Regions from separate parts of the Paenibacillus sp. RC73 genome, predicted to be linked through region 1. Evidence: riboswitches for the same ligand, from Rfam matches in the RefSeq annotation. Region 1 holds a riboswitch; the other holds the start of a gene.
What was found. A riboswitch is a leader RNA that binds a small molecule or an ion and turns the genes downstream of it on or off. The one in region 1 is predicted to bind S-adenosylmethionine.
Positions count from the first base shown of each region.

Region 2: linked by a shared signal. The riboswitch ahead of metA (homoserine O-acetyltransferase MetA) and the one ahead of ABH897_RS17705 (methionine ABC transporter ATP-binding protein) in region 1 are both predicted to bind S-adenosylmethionine.

Region 1 is NZ_JBIYCV010000007.1:84,457-92,825, reverse strand. Features, by position in the region: gene ABH897_RS17715 (MetQ/NlpA family ABC transporter substrate-binding protein) at 1-102, opposite strand, end outside; gene ABH897_RS17710 (methionine ABC transporter permease) at 178-846, opposite strand; gene ABH897_RS17705 (methionine ABC transporter ATP-binding protein) at 843-1,865, opposite strand; SAM riboswitch class I at 1,978-2,117, opposite strand; gene ABH897_RS17700 (Cthe_2314 family HEPN domain-containing protein) at 2,249-2,968, opposite strand; gene ABH897_RS17695 (UbiD family decarboxylase) at 3,021-4,787, opposite strand; gene ABH897_RS17690 (COX15/CtaA family protein) at 4,918-5,850, opposite strand; gene ABH897_RS17685 (thioredoxin family protein) at 6,065-6,409, opposite strand; gene ABH897_RS17680 (DUF2515 family protein) at 6,629-7,918, shown strand; gene ABH897_RS17675 (putative polysaccharide biosynthesis protein) at 7,947-8,369, opposite strand, start outside.
Region 2 is NZ_JBIYCV010000004.1:626,391-634,759, forward strand. Features, by position in the region: gene ABH897_RS12975 (HRDC domain-containing protein) at 1-790, shown strand, start outside; gene corA (magnesium/cobalt transporter CorA) at 870-1,805, opposite strand; SAM riboswitch class I at 2,359-2,484, shown strand; gene metA (homoserine O-acetyltransferase MetA) at 2,606-3,523, shown strand; gene ABH897_RS12990 (PLP-dependent transferase) at 3,649-4,833, shown strand; gene ABH897_RS12995 (trans-sulfuration enzyme family protein) at 4,830-6,008, shown strand; gene mqnC (cyclic dehypoxanthinyl futalosine synthase) at 6,417-7,550, shown strand; gene pdxR (MocR-like pyridoxine biosynthesis transcription factor PdxR) at 7,872-8,369, shown strand, end outside.

The DNA of each region.
Region 1 (8,369 bases):
TTGGGTCGCATTGTTTGTATCGGATGTCGTGCTTTTTGTACCGCAAGCAGCCAGCACCGCAATTAATGTCAAGCTTAATACGGCCAATACCCATTTTTTCATGTGATTACCCCTCCAATAAATTGTAGTGTTCAGGATTCAGACTTCCTGATCAATAAGGATATCTATATGGTTTCCCTATTTTCGAGTATAATGCCGCACCAGACGGTCTCCCGCCATTTGTAGCAATTGCACCAGTACGACCATCAGTATGACCGCAACGATCATTACAGCCGTTTCATAACGGTAGTATCCGTAGTTGATAGCCAGTGTACCCAAACCACCGCCCCCGATCATACCGGACATTGCTGTATAGGATACGAGCGTAACGACGGTAATCGTTAATGCGGCGAGCAGACCCGGCAGTGCCTCACGCAACAGCACCCGCCTAATAATCTGACCTGTAGAGGCGCCCATGGCTTGTGCAGCCTCGATGACACCCTTGTCCACTTCGCGCAATGACGTCTCTACGAGACGGGCGAAGAATGGCGCAGCGCCAATGACCAGCGGTGGAATCGTACCCAGCACCCCGGTAGAGGTACCAACCAACGACCGCGTAAAAGGAATTAGTGCAACAATCAAAATAATAAACGGTACGGACCGCAAAATGTTTACGATAAAGGAAAGTACAACGTATATCACCTTCATCAGACTCCATGAAGAGCGGCTTGCCAGAAATAATAAAATCCCGAGCGGTAAACCAATAATAAGGGTGAACAACGCAGATGCACCGAGCATCTGAAGTGTCTCTAATGTAGAGTTACCTAGTTCTTCCCAACTCACTTGCGAAAAATCAAGTTCACTCATTGTCCGATCACCTCCACATCAAGTCCCTGACCGGACACTTCGCGTAGCGTATGCTCAATATCCTCCTGATTACCTTCAAAACGGACGATAAGCTGTCCATACGGTACGTTTTTAATCGTGGAGATGGTACCCTGCAAGATCGCAAAATCAACGCCGGTGCTGCGGACTGTACGTGACAGAATCGCATCATATGTCTTGCTGCCCAAAAATGAAATCCGTACAACATGCGCTGATTCCCCGCCCCCTGCTGCTGCTATGGCTGCTTGCAGCTCCTCGGGATGCTCAGACTCCCGCTGGATAAAGTCCTTGGTCACCTGATGCTGCGGCTTGAGGAATACTTCTGCCACCGGACCTTGCTCCACGATGTCGCCCTGATGAATGACGCCGACACGATCACAGATGCTTTGAATGACATGCATTTCATGCGTAATCAGCACGATGGTCAAATTAAAGCGCTGGTTAATGTCTAACAGCAATTTCAGGATGGACCCTGTCGTCTGCGGATCAAGCGCTGAGGTCGCCTCGTCGCACAGCAGTACATGAGGATCACTGGCAAGCGCCCGTGCAATACCTACCCGCTGCTTTTGTCCACCCGAGAGCTGTGACGGATATTTAGCGCTGTGTTCTTCCAGACCGACCAGTTCCAGCAATTCACGAACCTTCTGGTCCAGCTTCTGCTTGGGCGTGTTCACCAGACGCAACGGAAAGGCAATATTGTCATACACCGTCGCCGAGGATAATAAATTAAAATGCTGAAAGATCATTCCGATTTTACGACGCTGTTTCTGTAACTGGGATTGGCTCACGGTGGCGAGGTTCACACCATCTACCCATACCTCACCCGAAGTCGGCCGTTCCAATAGATTAATACAGCGGATCAGCGTACTTTTTCCCGCCCCGGAATGACCGATGACTCCAAAAATTTCACCACGCTTTATAGAAAGATTCAAACCGGACAGCGCACTAACGCGTCGGATGCCTTTGCCATAATGCTTGGTTAATTGTTTAAGCTCTATCAACGTGCTGCGACCCCCTTCACTCTTCCTTACCCTTTTAAGCAACGTTCATCTCTATGATGATACAAAAAGAGCCCCTTTCACAGAATGAAAAGGGCCCCGCTATGCGAACCTTTTCTCATCTGTCAAAACTGCTATAACTCTAGCGGTTTTGTAGGAATTAGCACCATCATGTCCCCTCCCGGTGTGTTACACCGGGAAAGAACGGGTTGCCGGGCTTCATCGGGCCAGTCCCTCCACCTCTCTGGATAAGAAAAATATGTTAAACTCCAGCTTTAGCTGTCCGTTAAGTTTATATTTAAAATCATAATTCAATCATTTTTCTGAAACTAGATTTCAGTATAGATAGTTTACATAGCTTTGTCAAAGGATATTTTCTCACATAATTATGGGCGAGCTTCCCTGTTCTCCCATTGTTTCACCGTATAACGAAAGGCAGTTGTCAAGGAACGGTTCACCATCTCCAGGCCTTGCTTCAAATCCTCCAGGTGATGATCCAAATCCTCCAGTTGTATCTTGCCGTACAAAGCACGATGCCGTTGCCAGAGATCATCCTGCATTTCCGTATTCATATAGTGTATTTCCGTGTTACGCCGCTTGCGCAGCCGATTGATCGCGTCAGTGTATGAGTCCTTGATATCATTCAGATCGTCGGTCATTACAGGATGCATTTTCAAATACTTGAATTGCCGTAGCACGGTAAAATAAGAATAATGCGGCTTATACTCGCCTGTTTTCAGATCATACAGATCATTGAGCCAGTTCCCGAGCTTATCCAAAATGGAAAATACCCTCACAAACCCATCCTTATAAAAGAATACGTACAGCGCATAATCCGATTTTTCATCAACGCTCATATCCTCGGCATATCCGGCCTTCACTTTCGTTCGGAAAAAGGCGGCAGCATGATGGCTCTGCTCCAGCTCATCCAAAGATGACATCAGGCCGCGTGTCAAAATATCCGCCTTGCGAAAATCATGAGTCGGATCTCCACTGGCCTGAATATGCCGCTCCAGTACTTTTAGCATGTCTGACATGCTGTTCATAGCATTCAGCAGGATGCCCTTGTCCACACGTGGCGGCTCGCCTAGCAGCTTGCGTATCATGCTCACGCCTCCTTTTATGAATGTAAATCCGGTTGTTGGGTTGACTAGGGCGTCAAGCGAAATAACTCGTCCATCGTTGGTCTACAAGCTTAACAATATCCTCGCGCGGCAGCACTTCATCCGGGTACCCCGGCTTCATGCGTGCATCCACCACAATTGGCAGCTTGTAGTTCAGATGATGCAAACGCACCTCGCTATCTGCATACATATCCGTAGCCGGGTTAAATCGAGTAAACACCGTCCACAAGAATGATGCTTGTGAGCGAACGACTTCCTTGGCATCATCTACAATAAAGACAAGTGGCCATTCCTGCTCACCCGCAGCCAGACGCTCCAGCACCCGCGCCGCCAACTCAGGCTCCTGCTCAAAGGTCGCACCGGATACGACGAGACAGCCTCCGCAATACGGCTCAATCTCGCGAATACCCGGCAGGTCGCCTCCTTCATAGGCTCGAGGCAGCTCACGTATAGGCTCACCTACACCCATCAGGATCGCTTTACTGCCGTGATTCAGCTTACGGCCCGTATAATCAAGTGTATCGTGAGACGTATGATTGAAAATAAACAAATCTGTCGCTGGATTAAATCTCTCCAGAATGGTTTCCAGCAGCAGGTTAAAGTCGGATAAATCAATGACCCGATCCGTGAGCATCAGGAATTTGGTTAACGACAATTGGCCCTGTCCCAAAATGGTAAAGCCTGAGACCAGTGCTTCACGGGAATAGCTTTCACGCACAACTGCCGCTGCCAATGCATGTACGCCCGTTTCTGCGTAAGCCCACAGCGACTTGACGGAAGGCATCACAAGCGGATAGGCAGGTGACAGAAGACGTTGTAAAAATTCTCCGAGATAGTAATCCTCCTGCCGTGGTTTACCTACAATGGTCGCTGGATAAATGGCATCCTTGCGGTGGTACATATGCTTGACATGAAATACAGGGAAATCATGCTGTAAGGAGTAGTAGCCAAAATGATCGCCAAACGGTCCTTCCGGACGGCGTTCATGAGGCGGCACGTAGCCGCTGATTGCAAATTCGGCCTCTGCCGGAATCCGGTGACCGCCGAGCGGGTCCTCAGTCATCGGCAGCTTGCCGCCCATAATGAGCGAGGCAAGCAGCAGCTCAGGCAGATTTTCCGGTGCCGGAGCAATCGCGGACGCAATCAGGGCTGGTGGCCCGCCGATAATAACTGTCGTCGGCAACGGCTCATTACGCAGCTCAGCTTCATGATAATGAAAGCCGCCGCCTTTATGAATTTGCCAATGAATCCCGGTCGTCTGATCATCATAAATCTGGATACGGTACATGCCCAAATTATGATCCTTGGACTGACCCGGCTTCTCGGTATATACGAGCGGAAGCGTGATAAACGGCCCCCCGTCGTCCTGCCAACTCGTCACTCTTGGGAGTGGAGCCAGCGGAGCATCCGTACGGCGAACTCCCAATACAGGAGCCTCGCTATGAGATACCGTTTTCAGTCCTACTTTTAGCATGTCCTTAATCAGCCCACGTTCATTCCACAATGCCTTGGGTGTAGGTGGAAGCAATGTTTTGGTCGCCCCTACAATCGCATCCATCAATTGCTCCGGGCGAGGGCCAAAGGCCATGTCCACACGACGGTTTGTGCCAAACAGATTGCTGGCTACAGGGAACGGGGTACCTTTTACATTGGTGAACAGCAATGCCGGTCCCTCTTCCTCAATAACTCTCCGATGAATCTCGGCCAGCTCCAAATAAGGATCGACGGGTGCTTCTATAATTTGAAGATTATTTTCTTTACGCAGCGCTTCAATAAATTGGCGCAAATTCTGGTAGATCAACTGGACGATTCCTCCTAAGCAAATCAAGCCCTCGAGAAACTCGCGGGCCTGGTTTGTTTCTTATATGCTATTATACGTGCTTCAACGCCACTTGGGCAAAATATCCGTTTCACCAACCATACATGACTACTTAAGTGCGCTGTGAATGCGTCCGAACGATGTTGCGATCCGGTGACAATTGCCACACACGGTAGCTCATGTAGCACAAAATGGAGAACAGTGTTGCAATGGCCAGCATGTGTGCCAGTACCACAAACATGTAAATTTCCGGTCTGGTGACGTACAACAGGCTAATGCCAATAACAACCTGAAGCATAATCAATACCACCGCAACGACACCCAGTATACGTATATCCCGATGATTTGGGTGATAGCGATAAGAATAGTGCCCCACAGCCAAAATGACCACGAACAGCAGTCCCGATGAAAGCTGGTGAAGCAACAACGGAGATATAATACCGCCGAGATTTACAACTTTTTGAATTACCGAGTGACTGAGCAGTGCGCCCGAGTATACCGCAATATACGTATAGATCGTCGACAACCATATAAAATTACGAAAGCCCCTGTTGACAGGCACGGTGGCCAAACGCGGGTTGAAGCGCGAATCCGCATGTTCCTTCCAGGCTCCCAATGTCATCATAGTCGCGCTGGCAAAGGCGATCAGGGCAAAGCCAAAATGCAGCGCCATGACCGGAGCGGATTGGGAGAAGACCACAGCCAAGGCCCCCATCGCTCCTTGTATAATGACAAATACTAGCGTCAACAACGAGAACAGCTGCAAATCCTTCCGATGCTTCATATACAGCAGAAAGCCAACAAAAGAGGCGATAGAAAGCAGACCGGCCATCGTGCTGACGGAGCGGTGAGTAAACTCAATAATGGATGCGACCGTATGTGCCGGAACCAGCTTACCATTACAAAGCGGGAACTCCCGACCGCAACCCAGTCCCGAATCGGTCCGCGTCACGACACCTCCGCCAAAGGTAGCCAAAAACATGACAATACATGTTACGAGTGCAAGCCACTTTAATATTCTAATTTTGTTGTTCAACGAACTCACCATATCCTTCCAGATAAAATATTTATTATCCTTATATGTTGTGAAATGATCACTTAAAATAATTATAACTGATATATCGTTCCTTGACATACGCGCTTTGTTGACAAAATGTGAACGTGTCCCGTTAGAAAGCCGCCCCCTTTGGAAGGAAGCGGCTCTCTGAATACCCTTATGAATAATTTCCCTCGGAACCCTCATACCAGCATAACATCAATTATTTAGCCAAGCTGGCGTGTACTTCCACAGCCCGGTCCAAAAACTGCTCGATTTCCTCACGGGATTTACGCAATCTGTTCACCAGACGCACCAGCTCGCGGCCTTCACTGTAAGCGATAAAGCTGGGAATACCCAGTACATTTTGCTCCTGGCTAACGCTCTCCGCCTGCTCTACATCAATCTCAATTAATGTAAGCTTGTCTGCATATTGCTGCTCCACATCAGGCATAAACGGATCAATGAAATGGCAATCCCCGCACCAGTCCGCCTTAAACACAGCCACCGTTACGCCAGAAGCGGATATTGCCTTATTAAAGTCTTCATGAGAGACGATCTTTTGCATGGATGAGTCCTCCTTCAATTCTGTTTGTATAAAAGAGCTTGTGCTCTCTATTGTAACGCCAAGTGGCGCTTTTGCACACTCCCCTATTATTCTCGTATCACCGATTGGAAGCCCTGCCATCGAGACATACTAATCATATAACTTAAGAACACACTTTGAGCATCCCCGTATACTTAACGGGTACGGAGTGTTCTCATCATTGAAAGGAGGTTATCAAGTATGTCTCTCACCGAATGGTTCCATGTGGCATCACGTCAGCTACAGGGTGGGCTAAAGCTGCTCGGTTCCGTACCACGTGTTGCGGAGGAAGCGTGGGAAGGCAAGCGGGCGGCCTGGACCGAGTCCCGCAAACTGCGCTATCCGCTACGTGAGTTACCATGGGATTATCATACCGCACAGACCGCCATGGATGAAGCCGAAGCGCTGATGCTGGTAAATGGACCTGCATCCCGTCCCTCTTCTCTGAATATGCCCTTATGTGAAACGGACTGCGAGCTGGTCGAGCGGATCAAGAACGATACGGCACAAGAGAATCGCAGCAACATCACCCGTACAGCCGCTTACCTGGAGTGCTATCATGGCTACCCCGAGTTGCATTGGGCGCTGCTGGCTCACCTGGTTTCTCGCAATGGTGGCTATAACATGACCGATTTGAAGGGCGGTCTGATCGACAGTCTGTTCGGCGAACAAGAGAAGGAATGGTTATATCGGCTGCTGGAGCGCTGCAATGCCCTTATTTTTCAGGACGCCTACCCGCAGCTGCAGCTATACATGCACAGCCGTCATTTGGGCCGAAGCTGTTTTCATTTGCTGCCCCATTTTCATGTATCACCATTCATGAGACCCTTCTGGGAACGTTTCTGGGCTTGGCGGGACAGCTCTCTCTTAAGCGTAGCCCTCATCATCAATGAACAAAACTATATTGAAGGCCGGGTAGTGAAAGATCCATATTTCCAAAAATTTGTGACGCACAAACCAGGCTTTTATTTGCATGATTGGCTCCAGTTGAATCAGATCATATTTCCGCTCGGACTAAACGGGGGGCTCGCCGGACTTATAATGGAGCGCTTTGGCCATCTGGATGAACGGATTGGCTTTGGTAAAAGCCTGTATGCCATGCTGTTCGGACACCAGCAGGTGCTGGACCAAGTAACAGCATTCGCTACCAGGGTGCCCCACACTGGCTCACGCAGCGACTATTGGCCGGGACTGTTCACTCCGGACAAACAAAAAGCGCTGCGCTCCCCTGAAGAGAGTGCAGCGCTCCTGGCGCATGAATGGCTACCGCAAGGACAACGCCTGTACAGCCCCGAGCTGAACGCCGTCTGGTCGGATACCGCTTATGATCCGATCCCCCGTTACGACTGGTTTCAGGACGGATCCACACTTGGGCATCTCAGCGAACCAAAGCGACCGCTGTTATTTGCCATGCGGCATGAGCACCGCCATGGCATCCAAAAAACAGCGATGGCCCATGACGCTCATGCCAGCCTGCGGCCTTTCCACTAAAAAAGCTGGGGGGCTGCCTTTACTTCTTTTAGCCTCGTTGTCCTGTGGACTCACGCTGGAGACGCATCAGTGGACGCAGTACCTTTTGCAACACACGCGGGTAGTTACCCAGCTCGTCCCGGCGCAGTACGCGTAGTACGACCAACAGCACCAGATAGCATACCAGTACAGCCGCACCGGCAGTACAGCATGCGATGAAGAAGGCCACACGTGCAGGCATGATATGAACCAGCAGAATACAAGCCTCATTCACACCATATCCAATGACTCCCGAGAGCACGACTGCAGTCAGAAAGCCTGCCCAGCGACGGCCCATGATGGAGAAAGATACGATGCCTTTGAGCACACGCAAATTCAGCAGCGTAATCACGAGGAAACATAATCCGGTTGCGGCAATGATGCCGTAAATTCCAAGCCAGCCAGCCAGCAGCCAGCTCGCCAGAAACTTAAC
Region 2 (8,369 bases), on a different contig from region 1:
CAGACCCTTAATCCATGGTGTTTTTCATGAGCAGGAAGGGGCAGGGGCAGCAGGACGTGGACAAACATTACAAAAGCTGTATTGCTATAGTGATTTGTTTCCGCGTGATGATGTGTATGAGCAATTGACGATGTGGAGGCGGCAAAAGGCGGCTGCCGAGCGAAAGGCACCTTATTTTATCGCTACCAATCGTCTGCTCCGGTTGATTAGCGTCTATCTTCCCCATACCGAGGAGGAGTTGCTGGAGCTACCAGGGATGGGGCAAGGTAAAATATCTCAATATGGGCCAGAGCTACTGGCTATAACGACACAAAATGACCGGACTACGCCATTTCCGCTAAATTGGGTAACAGAGACGCTGGATGAGGAAGTTTTCTTATCATGGCTGTACAAGCAAAAAGAGACCCAGTATAAGCAGGAACTGAATAAATTCAGTCTGACAAAAACCATTATTGAAGGTATTTCAGACGGTCTTACATTGGAGCATATCGGACTGAAGGCGGGGTTACATCGTAGAGAAATGATTGAAGCAGTAGAGCATTTGGATAGAGATGGAATCGATATGGAAAAACTGATCCGTCAGGAATTGGTGAACGTATCTGAAGAAGAGCAGATGGCGATCTGGTCTGCGTTTGAAGAACTGGGGGATACGCTGCTCAAGCCCGTCATGCTGCGGGTATATGGTGAGGAACAGGCTGCGGAAAAGGGATTGGATCAAGTTTATGAGCGGCTGCGTCTGATTCGTATCCGTTTTCGTCATCAGGTAGCATCAGAACGACATGCGGGATAACATAGCGCAAATATAAAAATAACCACACAAAAAAAGCAGCAGCTATATCCTGTGAGGATACGGCTGCCGCTGATTCTTTTCAAACCCAGTCCTTCTTGCGGAAAATACAAAACATGCTTACACCCAGCGCCACCATAATACCAATGACGACAAAATAACCATAACGTGTATGAAGCTCAGGCATATTATCAAAGTTCATACCATAAATTCCGGTAATAACAGTCAACGGCATAAACACGGTTGTAATCGCTGTAAACACGCGCATGATTTCATTCGCACGGTTAGCGATACTGGATTGATAAGCCTCTCGAAGGTTACCCATTAGATCGCGGTAAGTTTCGAAAGTCTCCGAAATTTTCACGGCATTTTCATAAATGTCGCTGAAATATTTTTGCAATTGATCGTCAATCAGCCGTAAATCCCGTTTGTTCAACGTATTGATGACTTCTTTTTGTGGACCAAGCACTTTTTTCAGCCACAGGATCTCACTGCGTAAGCCGATAATTTCATTCAAATGCGATTTTTTCGTATGCATCAGAATGTCTTCTTCCAGCTTTTCAATGCGAACCTCAATCCGGTCACCAACCAGAAAATAGTTGTCAACAATCAAATCGATCAACAGATACATAAAACGGTCAGGCTGGCTAACCTCCTGCTCCCATAGCATAGGCTTGAGGGTACGTAGCTCATTGATTTTCTGCTTCGTCACCGTAATGATAAAATGGCGGCCTAGGAAAATGTTCAAAGCACGTAAAAATATTTCTTCATCATCAAAACGAATACTGTTTACAACGATAAAATAATGGCTCTCGTAAATTTCAATCTTTGGACGCTGCTCTTCTTCACTCAAACAGTCCTCTACCGCGAGATCATGCATGGAGAACAAAGGCTGGAGCACTGCCAGATCATCAACATCGGCATCAATCCAATAAAAGCCTTCTGCTGGCGGAGTAAGCGCCATTTCAATTTCTTCGACAGGGGTAAAAACCCCATTGTTTACCAAACGGATTTTCATATATGTCACTCCTTATGCTCCGTCGTAACGGAAAATACGTGTATCTCAAGCATAAGGAATGGACTCAGTTAGCCAGTTAGCCGGATCGGGTAAGCGGCATCCCATCAAAAGCCAGAGGCTTTTGGAGCATGCAGAGCCTGGCGTCCCGTCTTTCGGCAAGCTGAAGTCATTCCTATGCTGTTGTTCAGGGATCGCCGCCTATTCGGACTCGGGTCGCCTTCCATTCCGGATTCACCTCACAAATGTTCTTTTTAGGTTGCCACAGTATCGCAGAAAGCACTCTAAATCTGCACCACTGCTTTATATTTTCGCCTATAGCACTTGTATAGTATAACGCTCGGCCTACAGCCTTTCAAGCGCAAAATCATGGGCTAAATCAACAGGAGTGACAAGAGCTTCGGCGATGGGGTAATGTATGATTTAACATATGGAAATGTAAGACGAAATGTGAATGCAGGGGTGGAAAATTACAAGTCCCATCTTGACGAAGCCCAGCGGATGCATTAAAGTGAACAACAAGAACTTTTTATGAACCCAAAATGAATATAGCGAAATCTTATCAAGAGCAGGTGGAGGGACTAGCCCGATGATACCCGGCAACCGGCGATTTTAATCGCACGGTGCTAATTCTTGCAGGACGCGCGCTTTTTACAAAGAGCGATGCCCTGACAGATGAGAGAGGCGCATATGGATACAAATATGACCTTTCTCGTAACCGAGGAAGGTCTTTTTATTATATGCCCGGCATCTCAACATGACGATTTTCGCAAAAAACTTCACCGAACAAGGAGTGAATTTACATGCCGATTAAAATTCCGGATACACTACCTGCCAAGGAAGTGCTGGAGGGCGAAAATATTTTCGTAATGGATGAAAGCCTGGCCTATCATCAGGATATTCGTCCGTTGCGCATCGCCATTTTGAATTTGATGCCTACCAAAGAGACAACGGAAACCCAACTGTTGCGTCTGGTCGGCAATACCCCGCTTCAAGTGGACGTTACGCTGGTGCACATGAAGTCGCATGTATCTAAAAATACATCGCAGGAATATTTGAACATGTTTTATAAAACCTTTGACGAGATCAGAAACAGCCGTTTTGACGGTATGGTTATTACGGGAGCACCCGTTGAACAGCTTGAGTTTGAAGATGTGAACTACTGGGAGGAAATCCGGCAAATTTTTGAATGGACGAAAACGAATGTAACTTCGACCATGCATATCTGTTGGGCTTCACAGGCGGGTCTGTACCATCATTTCGATGTTCCTAAATACGGACTTGATTACAAATGTTTTGGCGTGTTTTCACATAGCGTTATTAAACCTAAAGTGAAATTGCTACGCGGTTTTGATGAATTGTTTTATGCACCTCATTCCCGGCATACAGAGGTTCGGCGCGAAGATATTGAGCATATTGCCGAACTGGAGCTTTTATCCGAATCTGAGGAAGCCGGAGTGTATCTGGTAGCTACGCGTGATGGCAAACAAATCTTTGTGACTGGGCATTCCGAATACGATCCACTTTCCCTGAAATGGGAATATGATCGTGATGTCGCCAAAGGGATGGATATTGAAGTACCGAAAAATTATTTTCCCAACAATGACCCTGAGCGTACACCGCCCTCAACCTGGCGTGCGCATGCCAATTTATTATTTTCAAATTGGCTCAACTATTATGTATACCAAGAAACCCCTTTCGATATCGGGCCCCAGATTTAAAAAAGGGGCTTAACGTTTATATCTACGCAGTACCACCTTGCAGCAGCGCAGCAGTATAGATGTGATAATCCAATTTTGCAGCATATGTTACAGCACCTATTGTGGAAATGAACAGGAGGATTCATATGAGTGAGAAACAGTGGAAAATCGAAAGCAGATTAGCACAAATTGGTTCAATCGAAGAGCCGGTAACCGGAGCAGTGAATTTTCCGATTTATCAATCTACGGCGTTTCGCCATCCCCGTTTGGGTCAAAGCACAGGATTTGATTACATTCGAACGATCAATCCGACACGTAAGGTGCTGGAAGAGGCGTCCGCTACACTGGAATCCGGTGATGCAGGCTTTGCATGCAGTTCAGGTATGGCGGCGCTGCAAACGGTATTTGCCCTGTTTGGACAAGGAGATCATCTGATTGTATCGCTGGATCTATATGGAGGCACGTATCGTTTGCTGGAACGTATTTTATCCAGATTCGGCGTGACGGCGAGCTATGTGGATACGAACGATCTTGAAGCCATCGAGCAGTCATGTCGACCGAATACCAAAGCGGTATTCATTGAAACGCCTACGAATCCATTAATGATGATTACGGATATTCGCGCTGTAGCCGAATGGGCATCACAACGTCAGTTGCTTACCATTGTAGATAATACGCTGTTAACACCGTATTTCCAGCGTCCTTTGGAACTGGGTGCCGATATTGTGGTACATAGCGCAACCAAGTATCTGGGCGGACACAACGATGTGCTGGCAGGCTTGATTGTAACCAAGGGTAAGGAGCTGTCAGCCGAAATTTCCTTCCTTCATAATTCCATTGGTGCTGTACTTTCTCCGAGCGATAGCTACCAGTTGATGAAGGGCATGAAAACATTGGCGCTGCGTATGGATCGGCATGAGCACAATGCGACGGTGCTGGCCAATTATCTGCTGACGCATCCGGCGGTGGCTGAGGTGTTTTATCCGGGGCTTGAGGGTCATCCTGGTCGTGAAATTCAAAATAAACAATCCAGCGGCAACACAGGTATTTTCTCTTTTAAAGTAAAAGATGCCCGTTATGTGGAGCCATTGCTTCGAAACATTAAGCTTATTGCTTTTGCAGAAAGTCTGGGCGGTGTGGAATCGTTAATGACTTATCCTGCTGTGCAGACACATGCCGATATACCGGCTGAGATTCGGGATGCAGTGGGAGTAGATGATCGGTTGCTGCGCTTCTCCGTCGGCATTGAACATACGGATGATTTAATTGAAGATTTGCGTTCAGCGTTGGAGGCGGCACGTCAGGAAATCGAAGGAGGACAACAGCAATGATTGAGGACGTGCGGAAAATCGGGCAAGAGTCGGAAAAAGAACGGAAATTTGCTACCAAGCTGCTACATTTTGGCTCTGAAATCGATAGTGTTACGGGTGCGTCGAGCGTACCGATTTATCAGGCGTCCACCTTTCACCATCACGATATTTTCAATCCTCCGCTGCATGACTACAGCCGTTCCGGCAACCCGACACGGCAAGCTTTGGAGGACTACATCGCCTTACTGGAAGGTGGAGCGAGAGGTTTTGCCTTTGCATCGGGCATGGCGGCTATATCCAGTACGTTTATGCTGTTGTCCGCTGGGGACCATGTCATTGTTTCGGAAGATGTATATGGAGGGACCTACCGCCTGCTGACTTCTATTTTAAAACGGATGAATATCGAAACCACCTTCGTCGATATGACAGACATCAACCTTGTGAAAGAAGCATTGCAGGAAAATACGAAGGCAGTGTACATGGAGACGCCCTCCAATCCAACGCTCAAAATCACCGATGTGGCAGGGATAACAGCTTGGGCACAGGATAAAGGGCTGCTGACACTGCTGGATAACACCTTTATGACGCCATATTATCAACGTCCAATTGAGCAGGGTGTCGATATTGTGTTGCACAGCGCAACCAAATTTCTCGGCGGCCACAGCGATGTATTGGCAGGTCTTGCGGTAGCACGTACGGAGTCGTTGGGCAGACAAATCAAGCAGCTTCAAAACGGACTTGGAACCGTATTGGCCCCACAGGAGTCGTGGTTGCTTATGCGCGGGATGAAGACACTGGAAGCACGTATGGCTCACAGCGAAAAGAGTGCAGCGAAGCTGGCCAATTGGCTGAACGAGCGAAGTGACATTGAGGCGGTATACTATCCGGGTCTGGAAAATCATCCGGGGCGTGCCGTACATGAAAGCCAATCCAGTGGATACGGTGCGGTTATCTCGTTTGATGTAGGTTCCGGTGAGCGTGCAAAAGAGGTACTCAATCGCGTACAAATTCCGATTGTGGCGGTGAGCCTGGGAGCTGTAGAAAGTATTTTGTCGTATCCGGCAATGATGTCACATGCTGCAATGCCGCATAGTGTACGTCTGGAGCGGGGAATCACGGACGGTCTGCTGCGTTTCTCCGTAGGCCTGGAAGATATTGACGATCTGATCAATGATCTGAATGAGGCTCTTCGCTAAAACAAAAACACGGCATAATAAACATAAAATCTAAAAAAGCAGCAAGCTTCTGTGTAGTGGGAAGCTTGCTGCTTTGTGTAGGCGCGACATGGCGGAGGGCAATATGAACGCTGTTGCACAACCCCATCTTCCCTTTCCATGGGATAATGTACCGTAGAATTATAGCTTGTTCGTCGCATCATCCCCTGGGTAGAAAGCAGAAAGAAACGGGAATAAGTATGGTTCCTTACCTAAAGATATGTTAGTATTATCATTAGGTTTTACTATGCTATATAGCACAGACAAATACAAAGCCAGTCATGAACACATATAATACGACAGGGTTCGAACGCAGGTTTGTGAAATCATTCTCGTTCATAAGTCCTGTCTTTCATTTCGTCCCCCTGTGAAAGCGAAGGAGGATACACCATGAGTGTAATCGACCATATTTTAGATAAAGCCCTACGCGGCGAACGCCTGAATTTAGAGGACACCGTTGCTTTGTTCGAGTCAGACGAAGTAGAAAAAATCGGTCACGCGGCGAACAAAGTGATGAACCGTATGCATCCTGATCCGATCAAAACCTTCGTCATCGGACGAAATATTAACTATACGAACGTCTGTGACGTATATTGCCGCTTTTGCGCTTTTTACCGCAGACCGGGTTCAGATGAAGGCTATGTCCTGCCCGATGAAGTGATTTTCCAGAAAATCAAGGAAACCCAGGATGTAGGCGGCACTGAGATTCTGATGCAAGGCGGTGTGAATCCTAATCTGCCGTTCAGTTACTATACCGATTTGCTCAAAGCGATCAAGGAGCGTTTTCCCGATATTACGATGCACTCCTTCTCGCCAGCTGAAATTCATAAGATGAAGGAAAAATCCGGCTTGTCCATGGAAGATACGATTCGAGCCATTCATGAAGCAGGATTGGATTCCCTGCCAGGCGGGGGCGGAGAAATTTTAGATGACCGCACACGCCGCAAAATCAGCCGTCTCAAAGGCTCTTGGCGTGATTGGATGGACGTGATGCAGACCGCTCACAAGGTGGGTATGAACACGACGGCCACGATGGTTATCGGCTTTGGCGAGTTGATGGAGGAGCGTGCACTGCATTTATTGCGTGTTCGTGATGCTCAGGACGAATGCATTGAAAACAAATATGATTCCGAAGGCTTCCTGGCCTTTATTCCATGGACCTTCCAACCGGATAATACGAACCTGAAAAAGGAACGCCAGACGCCAGAGGAATATTTGAAGACTGTCGCAATCAGCCGCCTTGTACTGGATAACATCAAACATATTCAGTCTTCATGGGTAACGATGGGACCAGAGATCGGTAAAAAATCACTGTATTACGGTTGTGACGACTTCGGTAGTACCATGATTGAGGAAAACGTCGTTTCCGCCGCAGGCGCAACGTACAAAGTCAACATCGAATCCATTTTACAGCTGATCCGCGAAACGGGTCATGTTCCGGCACAACGCAATACCCGCTATGATATTATTCGAACCTTTGACGGTGCCAGCAGTATTGAACATGACTTTATTATGCAAAATTAAGACAAACACACCATAACTAAATTAACACATAATGGAGCATATAACCTGTTATTTTGCGATAGTAACACAAAACTTGTCTATCATTAATCCAAATGTAAGGATTAATGATAGACAAGTTTTTTTGACGTTGGTTTCCATCATGATTTGGCTGCTTAAAGTTTGGAGAAACGCTCTAGTTGTCCTCTTTTTCTAAATACTATCGTATTGAAAGGCAGCTATCGTCATGATAGTATATTAATTAATGGAGTGTTATAATCATACATTAATAAGTGATTTAAGCAATCCACATGTTGAATTCAAATACATATGAAGGTGAATCTTATGCTCAAAGTTAACCGAAACGACCAACGTCCCCTATGGCAGCAACTTCTAGACCAAGCGATTCATAATATTAGAACAGGAAAATGGCCACCAGGGGAATTGCTACTCCCATCTCGTGAGCTCGCTTTATTAGTCGGTGTCTCGCGTTCAACCATACAGATTGTTTATGAGGAATTATTCAGCCGTGGATACACCGTGACATCTCGGCGCGGTGGAACAAGGGTAAGTGAGTGGAGCTATATAACAGGCTCTTTTGAAGATGTTATGCCTCAAGGGCCAGTCACCCCTGAATTACCTGTATTAAAGGCTGCAGTCAATCATCTACACGGCTGGCTTAGAGGCAAAGAAGAGCAAAATGTGGAGATTGATTTCTGTCCCCACGAACCTTATTTGGACCAACATTTTCAAAGAAAATGGAGACAATCATTTTTACAAGCCTCCACAGAAATGGACTTGGCGAATTGGGCTTATGGTAACGCCTACGGTTTTGTATCACTG